Regions from separate parts of the Streptomyces sp. NPDC090442 genome, predicted to be linked through region 2. Evidence: riboswitches for the same ligand, from Rfam matches in the RefSeq annotation. Region 2 holds a riboswitch; the other holds the start of a gene.
The links. A riboswitch is a leader RNA that binds a small molecule or an ion and turns the genes downstream of it on or off. The one in region 2 is predicted to bind cyclic di-AMP.
Positions count from the first base shown of each region.

Region 1: linked by a shared signal. The riboswitch ahead of ACIQU6_RS26250 (M23 family metallopeptidase) and the one ahead of ACIQU6_RS21270 (NlpC/P60 family protein) in region 2 are both predicted to bind cyclic di-AMP.

Region 1 covers NZ_JBIVXW010000040.1:205-7,390, forward strand. Annotated here, with positions in the region: gene ACIQU6_RS26235 (GNAT family N-acetyltransferase) at 1-2,843, opposite strand, end outside; gene ACIQU6_RS26240 (HPr family phosphocarrier protein) at 3,042-3,323, shown strand; gene ACIQU6_RS26245 (GntR family transcriptional regulator) at 3,776-4,462, opposite strand; gene ACIQU6_RS26250 (M23 family metallopeptidase) at 4,710-5,489, opposite strand; cyclic di-AMP (ydaO/yuaA leader) riboswitch at 5,502-5,658, opposite strand; gene ACIQU6_RS26255 (M16 family metallopeptidase) at 5,970-7,186, opposite strand, start outside.
Region 2 covers NZ_JBIVXW010000029.1:54,718-61,903, reverse strand. Annotated here, with positions in the region: gene ACIQU6_RS21290 (esterase/lipase family protein) at 1-290, shown strand, start outside; gene ACIQU6_RS21285 (hypothetical protein) at 331-480, opposite strand; gene ACIQU6_RS21280 (peptidoglycan DD-metalloendopeptidase family protein) at 620-2,272, shown strand; gene pcrA (DNA helicase PcrA) at 2,362-4,920, opposite strand; cyclic di-AMP (ydaO/yuaA leader) riboswitch at 5,155-5,340, shown strand; gene ACIQU6_RS21270 (NlpC/P60 family protein) at 5,348-6,493, shown strand; gene ACIQU6_RS21265 (hypothetical protein) at 6,679-7,032, opposite strand.

The sequences.
Region 1 (7,186 bases), on a different contig from region 2:
CCGTGCGGGGCGACGACGACCGGTTCGAGGTCCACGGCGACCACCTCCGGATGGTCGTCGACGAGCCGGGAGACGCGCAGCATCAACTCCTCCAGGGCGGCGGAGTCCACCGGCTGGGAGCCGCGCCAGCCGAACAGCAGCGGGGCGCTGCGGATCGACCGGATCTGCTCGTTGACCTCGCGGTCGGTGGCCGGAATCAGACGGTGGGCTATGTCACCGAGCAGTTGGGAGGGCGCGCCGGCCAGTCCGAAGGAGAGGACCGCGCCGGCGGCGGGGTCGATGGCGGCGCGGACGATGGTGTCGACGCCGCGCGGCACCATCGCCTGGACGACCGGCCGCAGCTCCGCCGGCGAGCCCAGGCGGTCGGTCAATTCGGTGTAGGTGCGGCGGAGTTCGACCTCGTCGGCGATGTCGAGGCGGACGCCGCCGAGGTCGGCGCGGTGTCGTAGGTGGGGGGCGGTGGCCTTGAGGGCGACCGGGTAGCCGAGCCGGGCGGCGGCGCGGACGGCGGTGTCCGGGTCGGGGGCCGGGAGGGTGGGGCGGGGGTGGATGCCGTAGCGGGCCAGCAGCGCCTCGGCGTCGGCCGGGGGCAGCGCGACCGAGCGACCGGGGGCGACGTCCGTGGTCAGGCCGTCGAGCAGCCGCTCGATGTCGGCGCCCGCCGCTGCCTCCTGGATGTCGTCGTACGCGGGCACCCGGCCTGGCTCGGCGGCCGTCCGGCGCCAGGCGGCGTACCGGACGGCCTCGGCGAGGGCGCGGACGGCCCGCTCGGCCGCCGGGTAGGCAGGGATGCGGACGGGACGGAGCCCGGGCTCGGTCTCCGGGGCGAGGGCCCGGTCGCGGGTATACGGGGGCGTCGTCGGGGCGTGCGGTGCCCCGGGGGCGACGACGGGGTGCCCCTGGGAAACGGGGGCGGGAGCCCGGGGCTCGTCATGGACCTGCGGGGCGTAGAGCTCGGGCGGGGCCGCGAGCGTCGCGGCCAGGTCGTCCATCGCGAGGTGGACGACGGCGACCGGCTTGGCGGTATCGGCGGCGACCGCGGCGCGCAGGGCGGCGGCGAGCGCGGCACCCTCGCTGCCACCAGGGGAGGCGCTGCCCTCCTCCCCCACCCACGGGATCGCGGTGACGACAACGGCGTCGCAGCCGTCCCCGGCGAGCTTCTGGGCGAGGGCGGCGCGGAAGTCCTCCGGGCTCGCGGCGGACGGCAGGACGTGAGGGCGCTGCGGGCGCAGGCCCTCGGTGAGGCAGGCATCGTAGGCCAGGAGGGCCAGCGATTCGGAGTTGCCCAGGATGGCGACGCGCGGGCCGACCGGCAGCGGCTGGGCGGCCAACAGGAGCCCGGCGTCGATCAGTTCGGTGACCGTGTCGACGCGGATCACGCCGGCCTGGCGCATCAGGGCGGCGACGGTGCTGTCGGGCACGCGGACGGTGGGGACGGCGTGGCCCATGGGGGCGGTGCCGTGGTGCCGGGCCCCCTTGGCGACGACCACCGGCTTGACGGCGGCGGTGCGGCGGGCGAGGCGGGCGAACTTCCGGGGGTTGCCGATGGACTCCAGGTAGAGGATGGCGACGTCGGTGTGCGGGTCGTCGTACCAGTACTGGAGAAGGTCGTTGCCGGAGACGTCGGCGCGGTTGCCGGCCGACACGAAGGTGGAGATGCCGGCGATCCCGCCGTCGCCGGGGCCGCGCTCGTGCAGGCCGCTGAGGAGCGCGATGCCGATCGCGCCGGACTGGGTGAACAGGCCGATCCGGCCGGCGCCGGGCATCCGGGGGGCGAGCGAGGCGTTCAGCCGGACGTCGGTAGCGGTGTTGATCAGCCCGAAGGCGTTGGGACCGATGAGCCGCATCCCGTAGGAGCGGGCCCGGCGCAACAGGGTGCGCTGCCGCTCCCGCCCGTCGGGGCCGGCCTCGGCGTACCCGGTGGAGAGGACCAGTACGCCCTGGACGCCGTGCTCGCCGCAGTCGCGGATGACGTCGGGGACCGCGGCCGCGGGGACGGCGACGACCGCCAGGTCGACCGGCTCGGGAATGTCGCGCAGCGTACGGGCGGCCGGCACGCCCTCGGGCTCCAGGCGGCGGAGGTCCTCGGGGAAGGCGTGGTTGACGGCGTGCACCCGGCCGGTGAAACCGGCGTCGAGGAGGTTGCGCAGCGCGGTGCGGCCGACGCCGCCGGGGGTGCGGCCGGTGCCGATGACGGCTACCGAGCCGGGGGCGAGCAGTCGTTGGACGGAGCGAGCCTCGGCGCGCTGCTCGCGGCCGCGCATCACGGCCATGGACTGCTCGGTCGGTTCGAGGTCGAGCTCCAGGCGGACGACGCCGTCCTCGAAGGTGCGTTTCTGGGTGTAGCCGGCGTCCGTGAACACCTTGATCATCTTGGTGTTGGCGGGCAGCACCTCGGCGGCGAACCGGCGGATGCCGCGCTCGCGGGCGACGGCGGCGACGTGCTCCAGGAGGGCGGAGGCGACGCCGCGACCCTGGTGGGCGTCCTGGACGAGGAAGGCCACCTCCGCCTGGTCGTCCTCGGGGCTCTTGGCAGGGAGGCCCCGCGCGTCGATCCGGTCGTAGCGGACGGTGGCGATGAACTCGCCGCCCACGGTGGCGGCCAGGCCGACCCGGTCGACGTAGTCGTGGTGGGTGAACCGGTGGACGTCACGATCGGACAGGCGTGGGTACGGCGCGAAGAAGCGGTAGTACTTCGACTCGTCCGACACCTGCTCGTAGAAGGAGACCAGCCGCTCGGCGTCGTCGGGCGTGATGGGCCGGATGCGCGCCGTCCCGCCGTCACGCAGCACCACGTCGGCTTCCCAGTGGGTCGGGTAGGCATGATCCGGCGGCGTCTGCATGCGGACAGCGTACGGCGGGCCACTGACAACCGGCTCGGCGTGCGTACGCTCGAATTCCCCCTGGCCTTCGCGCGGAACCAACGGCCTGGAAGGAGGGTCGGCAGCCCGACGGGAAGCCAGGACGACGGGCTGCCGGACCACCCCCGGCAGCGTGCGAGAATGGTCTAGACAACAGTCACGACTTTGAAGGGCAACACCATGGCTGAGCGCCGCGTCAATGTCGGTTGGGCCGAGGGGCTGCACGCCCGCCCCGCGTCGATCTTCGTCCGGGCGGCCACCGCCTCCGGTGTCCCGATGACGATCTCCAAGGCCGACGGCAACCCGGTGAACGCCGCCTCCATGCTGGCGGTCCTGGGCCTGGGCGCCCAGGGTGGCGAGGAGATCGTGCTCGCCTCCGAGGCCGAGGGTGCCGAGGCCGCGCTCGACCGCCTGGCGAAGCTGGTCGCCGAGGGCCTTGAGGAGCTCCCCGAGACCGTCTGAGCCCCGAGCACCTGCGGGGCCACGCACCCCGCCCAGGACTTCGGACGCCAGCCGACACGGCCCCGCCGCGGCAACCGGTACACACATCCGGCTGCCGCGGCGGGGCCGTTCGCGAATGCGTGGAGGCGGGTGCTCGCCATTCCTCGGGGCGTCGGGCGATGCACTGAACCTCGGGCGGGGAGGCACATCGGGGATTCTGCATCGACTAATCGGAATCCTCGGAAATCCGTACGGCTACCCCGGAACGATTCCGGTCGGCGTTACCTCCCACCGGCATCCGCCCTCATTCTCGACATCCAGTCGACGCTTTTAATCCCGAATTCCCATTCTCCGCATCCGGGGGGAGCGTTTGGGCGAGCGGCATCAGAAACGCACGCCGAGCACCCCCGCCTCGCCTTCACTCCCTGCGCCAGCGTTCCCAGACACCTGCCCCTTTGTATACGGGGCGATTGTTAAGCGCGGGCGCGCGCCGTGTTGACGGGTCGTTTCGCCTCCCTCACAGAGGAAGCGTGGCGCCGCAGTCGGTACACCGGGAGCGACCGCTCGATGTGCGCCGCCATGAGGGTGCGCGCGCGTTCCGCGTCCCCCCGGGCGACGGCGTCAAGAACGGCGCCGTGTTCGTCCCACGCGTCGGTGACTCGGGTGGGCGGCTCGATGACGTAGGTCCACTCGATCTTGCGTCGCAGTTGGGTGAGGAGCGCCGTGAGGCTGGGGCTGCCGGCCGCCTGGGCGAGCGTCTCATGGAACCAACCGTCAAGCTGGCGCAGGTCGGCGAGGTGGCCGTGGCGGGCCCGTTCACGGCCGAGCCGCACCAGGCCGCGCAGCACCTTCAGGTGGGCGGTGGTACGCCGGGCGGCGGCGCGGGCGGCGCCCAGCGGCTCCATGAGGGCTCGCATGTCGAGGAGGTCGGCGGCCTCCTGCTCGGTGAGCTCGGCGACGCAGGCGCCCGCGTGGTGGCGGGAGGTGACGAAACCTTCGGACTGGAGGGTGCGCAGCGCTTCCCTCACCGGCACCCGGGAGACGCCGTACCGCGCGGCGAGAATGTCCTCGATCAGCCGGCTCCCCGGCGCGAGCAGACCGGAGACGATATCGTCCCGAATCGCCGTACACACCGCGTGCGCGGAAATGTGGCTTCGCATCGTCCGTGCCTCCGCCGTAATCCCCGAAAGACGTCGCCGCTCGGCGACATTCCTCGACCCTATTCGACACCGACGGATTCTCCCGCGGAATGTCGTGAATTCATCGGCACTTTTCGGACGATGCGAGCCGGGAACCTGGCAGGTGGGCCGACGGCGGCGGCCCTACGGAAACGGCGGAGCCCCGGCCCGCCAGGTGGCGGGCCGGGGCTCCAGGGGGACGGTGCTGCGGCGGAGAGGTCGGGGAAGGTCAGACGCTGACGCCGTGCGCGCGGAGGTAGGCGACCGGGTCGATGTCCGAGCCGTAGTCGGGGCCGGTCCGGGCCTCGAAGTGGAGGTGCGGGCCGGTGGTGTTTCCGGTGTTGCCCGAGAGGGCTATCTGCTGCCCCGGGGTGACGGACTGCCCGACCGTCACCCCGATCGAGGAGAGGTGGCCGTACTGGGTGTAGGTGCCGTCGTTCATCCGGATCACGATGTTGTTGCCGTACGCGCCGCCCCAGCCGGCCTCGACGACGGTGCCGGCACCCACGGCGTGAACCTGCGTCCCGTAGGCGGCGTGGAAGTCGATGCCGGTGTGGCTGCCCGAGGACCACAGACCGCTGGACGCCTTGTACGCGGTGGAGACGTAGGAATCGGCCACGGGAGCGACGAAGGTGTTGAGGCGCTTGCGCTCGGCCTCGCGGGCGGCGCGCAGCTTGGCCGCACGCTCCTCGTCGGCCTTCTTCTTGGCCATCTCGGCCAGCCGCTTGGCCTCGACCTCGGCCTTCGCCCTGGCCTCGGCGGCCTCGGCGGCCGCCTGCTGCGTGTCCGCCTGGGCCTCGATCCGGACGGCGAGTTCGTCACCGAGCTCGACGGCGTGCTGGAGGCCGGTGTCGTGGGCGGTCGGCTCGCCCGTGGCGGCCAGCGCGGGCGACGCCACGGAAGCGACGACTCCGGAGGCCGCGAGGGTGGCTATGCCGGCGAGGTTGCGGGTCGTGCGAGCGGTGCGGCTCGCACGGCGGTGCTTCCCGGTGGCACGGGTGAACGCCATGTACTGGCTGGTCCTTTCCTTCCCTCTCGCCTACCGGGTTAGCTGACGGGTTCGGAGCAGGAAGGTCTCCTACGGGCTCCTCCGGAGAGGAGACCGATTCACCCCAGGGGACATGTGGGTCCCCGGCTCCCCTGGCTCGCGCCGTACGGGGACTCGGCGATGACTGCTCGGTGCCACTGTTGTGGCGGAGTTGTGACGAACAGCCGGACCGACGCTAAACGGGGCAACTTTCAATCGGCAAACAGAACTGGAGTTTTGTGCGACACGCCACACTCGAATCGGGCAACCGAGGCAACCCGGCAGGCGACGCCACCCGTCCGCGGGCCCGGGCCCGTAGGGGCGGCGGAGCAACGCGCACCAGTTGGGCGGGCGGGAACACGGTGCACACGCACAGCGGCTCCCGTGGCAAGTCGCTGCCACGGGAGCCGCTTTGTCGATAAGTGACGAGACGTCGAGTGACATGCCGTCACGCGGCTGAGGTCAGCCGCTGACGACGGTCACCTCGCCGATGCCCAACGCCTTGACGGGCTCGGCGATCTGCGCCGCGTCGCCCACCAGGACCGTCACCAGCCGGTCCGCCGGGAAGGCGTTGACGACCGCCGCGGTCGCCTCGACCGTGCCGGTCTCCGCGAGCCGGACGTACAACTGCGCCTGGTAGTCGTCCGGGAGCTGCTGCTCCACCTGGTCGGCCAGGGTCCCCGCGACCGCGGCGGCGGTCTCGTACTTGAGCGGGGCCACGCCGACGAGGTTCTGCACGGCGACGTCGCGCTCGGCGTCGGTCAGCCCCTCGGCCGCGAGGGTGCGCAGCACCGTCCACAGGTCCTGGAGGGCCGGACCGGTGGAGGCGGTGTCCACCGACCCGCTGATGGCGAGCAGGGCGGCGCCGGTGGCGCCCTCCGGGGAGGACGGCGCGGAGGAGCGCAGGACCTGGCCGAAGGCGCGCACCCCGTAGGTGTAGCCCTTCTCCTCGCGCAACACCCGGTCCAGACGGGACGTGAGGGTGCCGCCCAGGCAGTACGTGCCGAGCACCTGGGCGGGCCACACCCGGTCGTGGCGGTCGGCGCCGACCCGTCCGATGAGGAGCTGGGTCTGAACGGCACCGGAGCGGTCGACGATCACCACGCGGCCGGTGTCGTCGGCGACGACCGGCGAGGGCTTCGACGGCTGCGCGGTGGAGCCCGTCCAGGCGCCCAGGGTGTCGGCCAGCGCCGCGTCCAGGTCGACGCCGGTGAAGTCGCCGACGATGACGGCGGTGCCGGTGGCGGGCCGGACGTGCGCGTCGTAGAAGGCACGCACGGCGGCCGCGTCGATCCGCGCGATGGACTCCTCGGTGCCCTGACGGGGCCGGGACATCCGGGAGGTGGCCGGGAACAGCTCCTTGGACAGCGCCATCGCCGCGCGCCGGGCCGGGTTGGCCAGCTCGTGCGGGATCTCGTCGAGGCGGTTGCGGACCAGCCGCTCGACCTCGTCGTCCGGGAAGGCGGGGGCGCGCAGCGCGTCGGCGAGCAGGCCGAGGGCGCGCGGCAGACGGGAGGCCGGGACCTCCAGGGAGACCCGCACACCGGGGTGGTCGGCGTGCGCGTCCAACGTGGCGCCGCAGCGCTCCAGTTCGGCGGCGAACTCCTCCGCGGTGTGCTTGTCGGTGCCCTCGGAGAAGGCCCGGGACATGATCGTGGCGACGCCGTCGAGGCCCTCGG
Region 2 (7,186 bases):
CGATCGTCCGGCAGATGCGCCCGGACTCCGACGTGATAGCGGAGTTGGCGCTTCCGGCGCCGCGCTGCCGGACGCGGTGCGTGGCGTTCTGGAGTGAGGCGGACCAGGTGATGGTGCCGGCCACCACGGCCCGGATCGTCCACCCGGACCTGCGGGCCGAGAACGTCCACGTCGACGACGTCGGGCACCTCGCGCTGCCGGTCAACGCGACGGTGGCGGCCGGGATCAGGGAGGCGCTGGCCGCCTCGGCGGCCGCCCGGCCGGACTCGGACGCGATATCGGTGGCCTGATCGACGCGATCCCGATGGCCCGGCTCGATGACGGGCGCGGTCAGCCGGTCCAATAGCCGTCGCGGGCAACGCCGGTGGCGTGATCGACGACGTGATCAACGGCGTGATCGGTCACCTCGTCGACGCCCGGCCGCCCCGCCCCCGTCATTTCCCGGCCGCCGCGTCGAACGAGCGTCGAACGGGTCGCCAAGAACGCGCATGTGCGCCGTCGGAAGGCGCCCAAATGCCCTGTCCCGCCGAGCCCGAAACTTCGGGAAGATTGTGGCCGTCGCGTACCGCCGGGTACAGTCGCCGCTAATTCTCCTGCAGCCGAGGCGAAAGAGAAGTTGGTGGACGACCGTCACCCGTCAGGGGCTCAGCTTCCTCACGCCCCCGCTTCCGACGCCTCCGGTGCACAGTTGGCATACGGCGACGGTGACCCCCTCTTCGGCTCGCACCCCGGCACCTACGACACGGGCGCCTACGACCCGGCCGGGCACCTCACCGGCGCCTACCCGACCGGCAGTTACCCCGGAACCGGCTACGACACCGGCGCCTACGGCAGCACCGGCTACGACCCGTACCCGCACGCCGGCTACGACGCCACCGGCTACGGCACCGACGCGTACGCCACCGGGTACGACAGCGCCGCCTACGGGTACCCCGGCGGCCACGACGCGACGGCCCACGGCGGCTCCTACGACACCGGCGGCTACCCGACCAACGGCTTCGACGGCACGGCGTACGGCACCACCCCGTACGGCACCGGCGACGTCCTCACCGACGGCTACCCCACCGGCAGTTACCCCGAATCCGGCTACGACACCGGCGCCTACGGCGGCACCACCTACGGCTCCACCGCCCACCACAACGCGGCCTACGACACCGCCTCGTTCGCGGCCGCCGCCACCGCCGTCCAGGAACCGATCGGCTACGAGGCCACCGCGGTCTGGTCGACCGCGGACTACGCCGACCTGGACGCCCACCCGCACGACCAGGCCCCCGGCATCCCGGCCCAGGCCGGCCCGCCCGCCGACGACACCGTCGTATGGGACCAGCCGCTCGCGGAGTTCGCCGACGCAGGTGACATCGACGTCACCGCCCCCGCGCCGGACGAGGCGTCGATCGCCGAGGCAATGACGCAGGCGATGCCCGTCACCGCCGTCCCGGACGCCGCGGAGTCCTCTGATTCACCGGAGTCCCCGGAAGCACCCGCCACCGGTCGGCGCGGCAGCGCTCCCGCGGAGGGTCGGGCGACCCGTGGCCGCGGCCGCCGCCGCCAGGCCAAGCGGTCGGCGCTGCTGACCGTCGCGGTGCCCTCGGTGGCCGCGATGGGTGTCTGCGCGGCGGCCGCGGCCTCGGTCAGCCAGTTCGGCGGGGAGTCCAAGGACGAGGCGACCACCCGGTCCGCGCCGGACGCCGGCACCACGACGCGGGCCACCGCGGCCAACAAGAAGCTGGACAACCAGCTCGCCGGACTCAGCGCCAGCGCCCAGGACTTCCGCGAGCGGGCCAGCCGCACCCAGGAGCGGCTGGACCTCAAGGAGCGGCAGGCGCAGGAGCGCAAGCGCAAGGAGGCGGAGGCGGCCCGCAAGGAGGCGGAGCGCCCCAAGTTCGTGCTGCCGGTCACCCAGCGCGGGCTGAGCGCGCTCTTCGGCCAGGCCGGGGTCAACTGGATGTCGGTGCACACCGGCATCGACTTCCCGGTCGGCTACGGCACCCCCGTCATGGCGGCCACCGACGGCACCATGCACACCCAGTGGAACTCCGCCTACGGCAACATGGCGATCCTGACCGCGCCGGACGGCACCGAGACCTGGTACTGCCACCTCAGCAGCACCAAGGTCCGCTCCGGGACGGTCAAGGCCGGCGACACCATCGCCTACTCCGGCAGCTCCGGGAACTCCACCGGACCGCACCTGCACTTCGAGGTCCGGCCGGCCGGCGGCGCGGCCGTCGACCCGCTCCCGTGGCTGCGCACCCACGGCCTCAACCCGAACTGAACGGCCGGAAGCCATCGGACACTTGAGGGGCCCGCCGCACACCGCGGCAGGCCCCTCACACGTCTCCCGGCCAGCCGACCCGCCGGCGGCTAGAGCTTCTCCACCGGTGCGTAGCGCAGCAGCAGCCGCTTGGGCTTCTCGCCGCCGAAGTCGATGGTCGCCTCGGCGTTGTCCCCGCTGCCCTTGACGCCGACGACGGTGCCGAGCCCGAAGCTGTCGTGGGTGACGCGGTCGCCGACGGCCAGCGAGACCACCGGGCGGTCCTTGGTCCGCCGGGTGGCGAAGCCGCTCGGCCCCTTGGCGCGCGTCGAGGAGAGCGAGGCGCCGATGCCGCCCCCGCCGAGTCCCCCGCCCGAGGAACTGCCCGACGACAGGCCGCCCATGGACGCGGACGGCGTGGCGGAGCCGGTGCGCCGCCAGTCCAGGAAGGTGTCCGGGACCTCCTCCAGGAAGCGCGAGGGCGGGTTGTACGACGGCTGGCCCCAGGCACTGCGCATCGTGGCGCGGGTGACGTAGAGCCGCTCGCGGGCGCGGGTGATGCCGACGTAGGCGAGCCGGCGCTCCTCCTCCAGCTCCTTGGTCTGGCCGAGCGCCCGCATGTGCGGGAAGACGCCGTCCTCCAGGCCGGTCAGGAAGACCACCGGGAACTCCAGGCCCTTGGCGGTGTGCAGGGTCATCAGCGTGATGACGCCGGGGTCCTCGGCGCCCTCCGCGCCTTCGGCGGATTCCGCGGGCGCGTCGGGGATCTGGTCGGAGTCGGCGACCAGGGCGACCCGCTCCAGGAACTCGGCGAGCGTCCCGGGGCCGGGAGCGGCGGCCTCCGCCTCCTCGGCCTCCTGGGTCTCGTCGTCCTCTTGGGCCTCGCCGTGGTCCTGCTCGAACTCCAGGGCCACGGAGGCGAGTTCCTGGAGGTTCTCGACGCGGGTCTCGTCCTGGGGGTCGGTGGACGACTGGAGTTCGGCGAGGTAGCCGGTGCGCTCCAGGACCGCCTCCAGGATCGTGGCGGGGCCGGCCCCGGACTCCACGACGGTGCGCAACTCCTCCATCAGGACGTTGAACCGCTTGACGGCGTTGGCGGAGCGGGCGGCCATGCCGTACGCCTCGTCGACCCGGCGCAGCGCCTGCGGGAAGGTGATCTTCTCGCGCTGGGCGAGGGCCTCGATCATCGCCTCGGCGCGGTCGCCGATGCCGCGCTTGGGGACGTTGAGGATCCGGCGCAGCGGGACGGCGTCCTCGGGGTTGGCGAGCACCCGGAGGTAGGCGAGGATGTCGCGGACCTCCTTGCGCTCGTAGAAGCGCACGCCGCCGACGACCTTGTAGGGCAGCCCGACCCGGATGAAGATCTCTTCGAAGACGCGGGACTGGGCGTTGGTGCGGTAGAAGATCGCGACGTCGCCGGCCTTGGCGTCGCCGGCGTCGGTGAGCCGGTCGATCTCGTCGGCGACGAACTGGGCCTCGTCGTGCTCGGTGTCGGCGACATAGCCGGTGATCTTGGCGCCGGCGCCGGCGTCCGTCCAGAGGTTCTTGGGGCGGCGGTTCTCGTTGCGCTCGATGACGGCATTGGCGGCCGAGAGGATCGTCTGCGAGGAGCGGTAGTTCTGCTCCAGCAGGATCGTGGTGGCGTTCGGATAGTCCTCCTCGAACTGGAGGATGTTGCGGATCGTGGCGCCGCGGAAGGCGTAGATGGACTGGTCGGCGTCGCCGACCACGCACAGCTCGGCGGCGGGGATCTCGACCGTGCCCGGGCCCACCAGCTCGCGGACGAGGGTGTACTGGGCGTGGTTGGTGTCCTGGTACTCGTCGACGAGGACGTGGCGGAAGCGGCGGCGGTAGTGCTCGGCGACGTCGGGGAACGCCTGGAGCAGGTGGACCGTCGTCATGATGATGTCGTCGAAGTCCAGGGCGTTGGCCTCGCGCAGCCGCGCCTGGTACATCGCGTACGCCTGGGCCAGGGTCTTCTCGAACCCGTCGGCCGCCGTCCCGGCGAAGGTCTCCTCGTCGATGAGCTCGTTCTTGAGGTTGGAGATCTTGGCGCTGAAGGACTTGGGCGGGAAGCGCTTGGGGTCCAGGTCCAGATCGCGGCAGACCAGGGCCATCAGGCGCTTGGAGTCGGCCGCGTCGTAGATCGAGAAGGACGACGTGAAGCCGAGCCGCTTGGACTCCCGGCGCAGTATCCGCACGCAGGCGCTGTGGAAGGTGGAGACCCACATGGCGTTGGCCCGCGGACCGACCAGGTCCTCGACGCGCTCCTTCATCTCGCCCGCGGCCTTGTTGGTGAAGGTGATCGCGAGGATCTGGCCGGGGTGGACGTGGCGCTCGGCGAGCAGGTGGGCGATGCGGTGGGTGAGCACCCGGGTCTTGCCGGAGCCGGCGCCGGCGACGATCAGCAGCGGGCTGCCGCTGTGCACCACGGCGGCCTTCTGCTGGTCGTTGAGGCCCTCCAGGAGCGCCGCCGGGTCGATGGCCGGGCGGGCGGCACCGTCGCGGTAGTACGGCTGCCGGGGCGCGGGCGCGTCGAACTTCCCGCCGAAGAGGTCGGCGGGCATCTCGTCCGGGACCGGGCCGTGCTCGTCCTCGGGCGGCGGCGGGGGTTCCTCGTCCGGGGGGCCGAGGTCCGCCAGGAAGCTGTCGTCAAAGAGGCTGCTCATCGCCCACCGAGTCTAGGCCGCCGCACTGACAACCGGTCCCGAAGCGGCGGATTGCCCGGTACCGCCTTGGTCGGGGCGTCATCTGCGCGGCCGGGGACGCCTCGTGGGCCCTCCGCGTTCAGGTCACGAAAAGGTTTCGGGCATATCGAACACCTGCCTTCACAGGAGCCACACGAGTTGGCTACGGTCTCGCTCAAGGCAGCCCGCCGTCCCCGCGGACGACAGCGTCCGCACGGGCCGCCTCCGCCGAGTCCGGCCTGCCGCGAAGGCAATCCGGAGCCGGGGACCCACAAGCAACACCGGGGTGAATCGACCGGGGCGGCCGTCGCCAGGCGGACGCACCGGCCGTAGGGCAAGCCTTCCGTCAGCAGACCGCCCGAACCCGACAGCTAACCCGGTAGGCGGTCCACGGAAGGAGTCGCCGGCCTTGGCGTCCCATCGCAAGCCGCGCACCCCCATACTTGCCACGCCCGGCGGCCGTCGTACGGCCACCGGGCTGACCACGGCCGCACTGGCCTCGGTCACCCTGCTCTCGCAGACCGCGAACGCCGCCCCGAAGGCGCCCCAGCCGACCGTCGAAGAGGTCAAGCAGCAGGTCGACGACCTGTACCAGCAGGCCGAGGTCGCCACCCAGAAGTACAACGCCGCCAAGGAGAAGGCCGACAGCGGGCAGCGCACGGTGAACCGCCTGATCGACGAGGCGGCCCGGCGCGCGGAGCAGATGAACGAGTCCCGGCGGCGGCTGGGTTCGTTCGCGTCGGCGCAGTACCAGAGCGGCGGGATCAACCCGACCGCCCAACTGATGCTCGCCAAGGACCCGCAGCAGTTCGTCGACCGCAACCACCTGATGCAGCAACTGACCGGCCGGCAGAAGCAGGTGGTCACCGACTACCAGGAGCAGGCCGCGGCGGCCACCCGCCAACGGGCCGAGGCCACGCAGAGCCTCACGGACCTCCAGCACGCGCAGACGTCCCTGAAGGAGACCAAGCGCAACGTCCAGGCCAAGCTGGCCGAGGCGCGGCAACTGCTCTCCCGGCTGACCGCGCAGGAGAAGGCGCGGCTGGCCGAACTGGAGCGCCAGAAGGAGGCCGCGGCCGAGCGCAAGGCCGAGGAGCAGGCCCGCAAGGAGGCCGAGAAGCGGCGGCAGCATCCCGGCGGCTCCGACCAGAACACCGGCGGCGGCACCTCGTCCGGCGGCGGCGCCTCGGACGGCGGCTCGTCCAGCACCAAGGCCCAGAAGGCACTCGCCTTCGCCCGCTCCCAGATGGGCAAGCCCTACGTCTGGGGCGCCACCGGGCCCAACTCCTACGACTGCTCGGGCCTGACGCAGGCCGCGTGGAAGGCGGCCGGGGTCGATCTGCCGCGCACGACCTGGGACCAGGTCAAGACCGGCACCCGGGTCTCCACCGACAACCTGCAACCCGGTGACCTGGTGTTCTTCTACAACGACATCAGCCACGTCGGGATGTACATCGGCGACGGCAAGATGATCCACGCCCCGCACCCGGGGGCCAACGTCCGGGTCGAGTCGATCTACTACATGCCGATCTACGGGAGCGTCCGGCCCGGTTAACCGGCACACGGGCGCGCGCCGCGCCCCACTGAACCACCCCCCACACGCCACCGCGCGGCCATCCGCCGGCTCCGGGGTACGGAGCGGGACGACCGCGCGGTGTGCCGTTTCGGGCCGGGCGCTGCGGCGCCGGGGCCGGGCCGCCGGGTTCGTGCCGGGCGGGGCCGCCGGAGCGCCGGGCGGGCTCAGGTCCAGAGCACCGCGATGAAGATGTTGAGCATGGTGAGGCCGCCGACCGCGCCGAACAGCGGCTTGGCGATCTTCTCCTCGTCCCGCTTGACGTAGACCAGCGCCAGGATCACCACCAGGACGGCCAACTTGATGCCGAACTTGATGTTGTTGAGCGAGGCGCCCTGCATCTGGTTCAGGCCGACCAGCACGATGCCGGTGACCAGCATCGTCAGCGCGCCGTGCAGCATGGCCGGCACGAAGCGGGCGGTGCCCGCGCTCATCGCCTTCATCTGGGTCAGGAACCCGCCGAGGAGGGAGGCGATGCCGATGATGTGCAGGGCGACGAAGACATTGATTACTACGTCCATAGTGCTGGATCGTATCCGCCCCATAGCACGTCCTTTCCGGCAGGGCGTCCGCGATGCCCGCTTCGGTCAGGGCCCGCCGGTCCCGACCCGCCCCGACCGCCCGGGCGGTCATCCCCGCACCATGACCGGTCGGATAAGGGCAATGCCGGGCAAG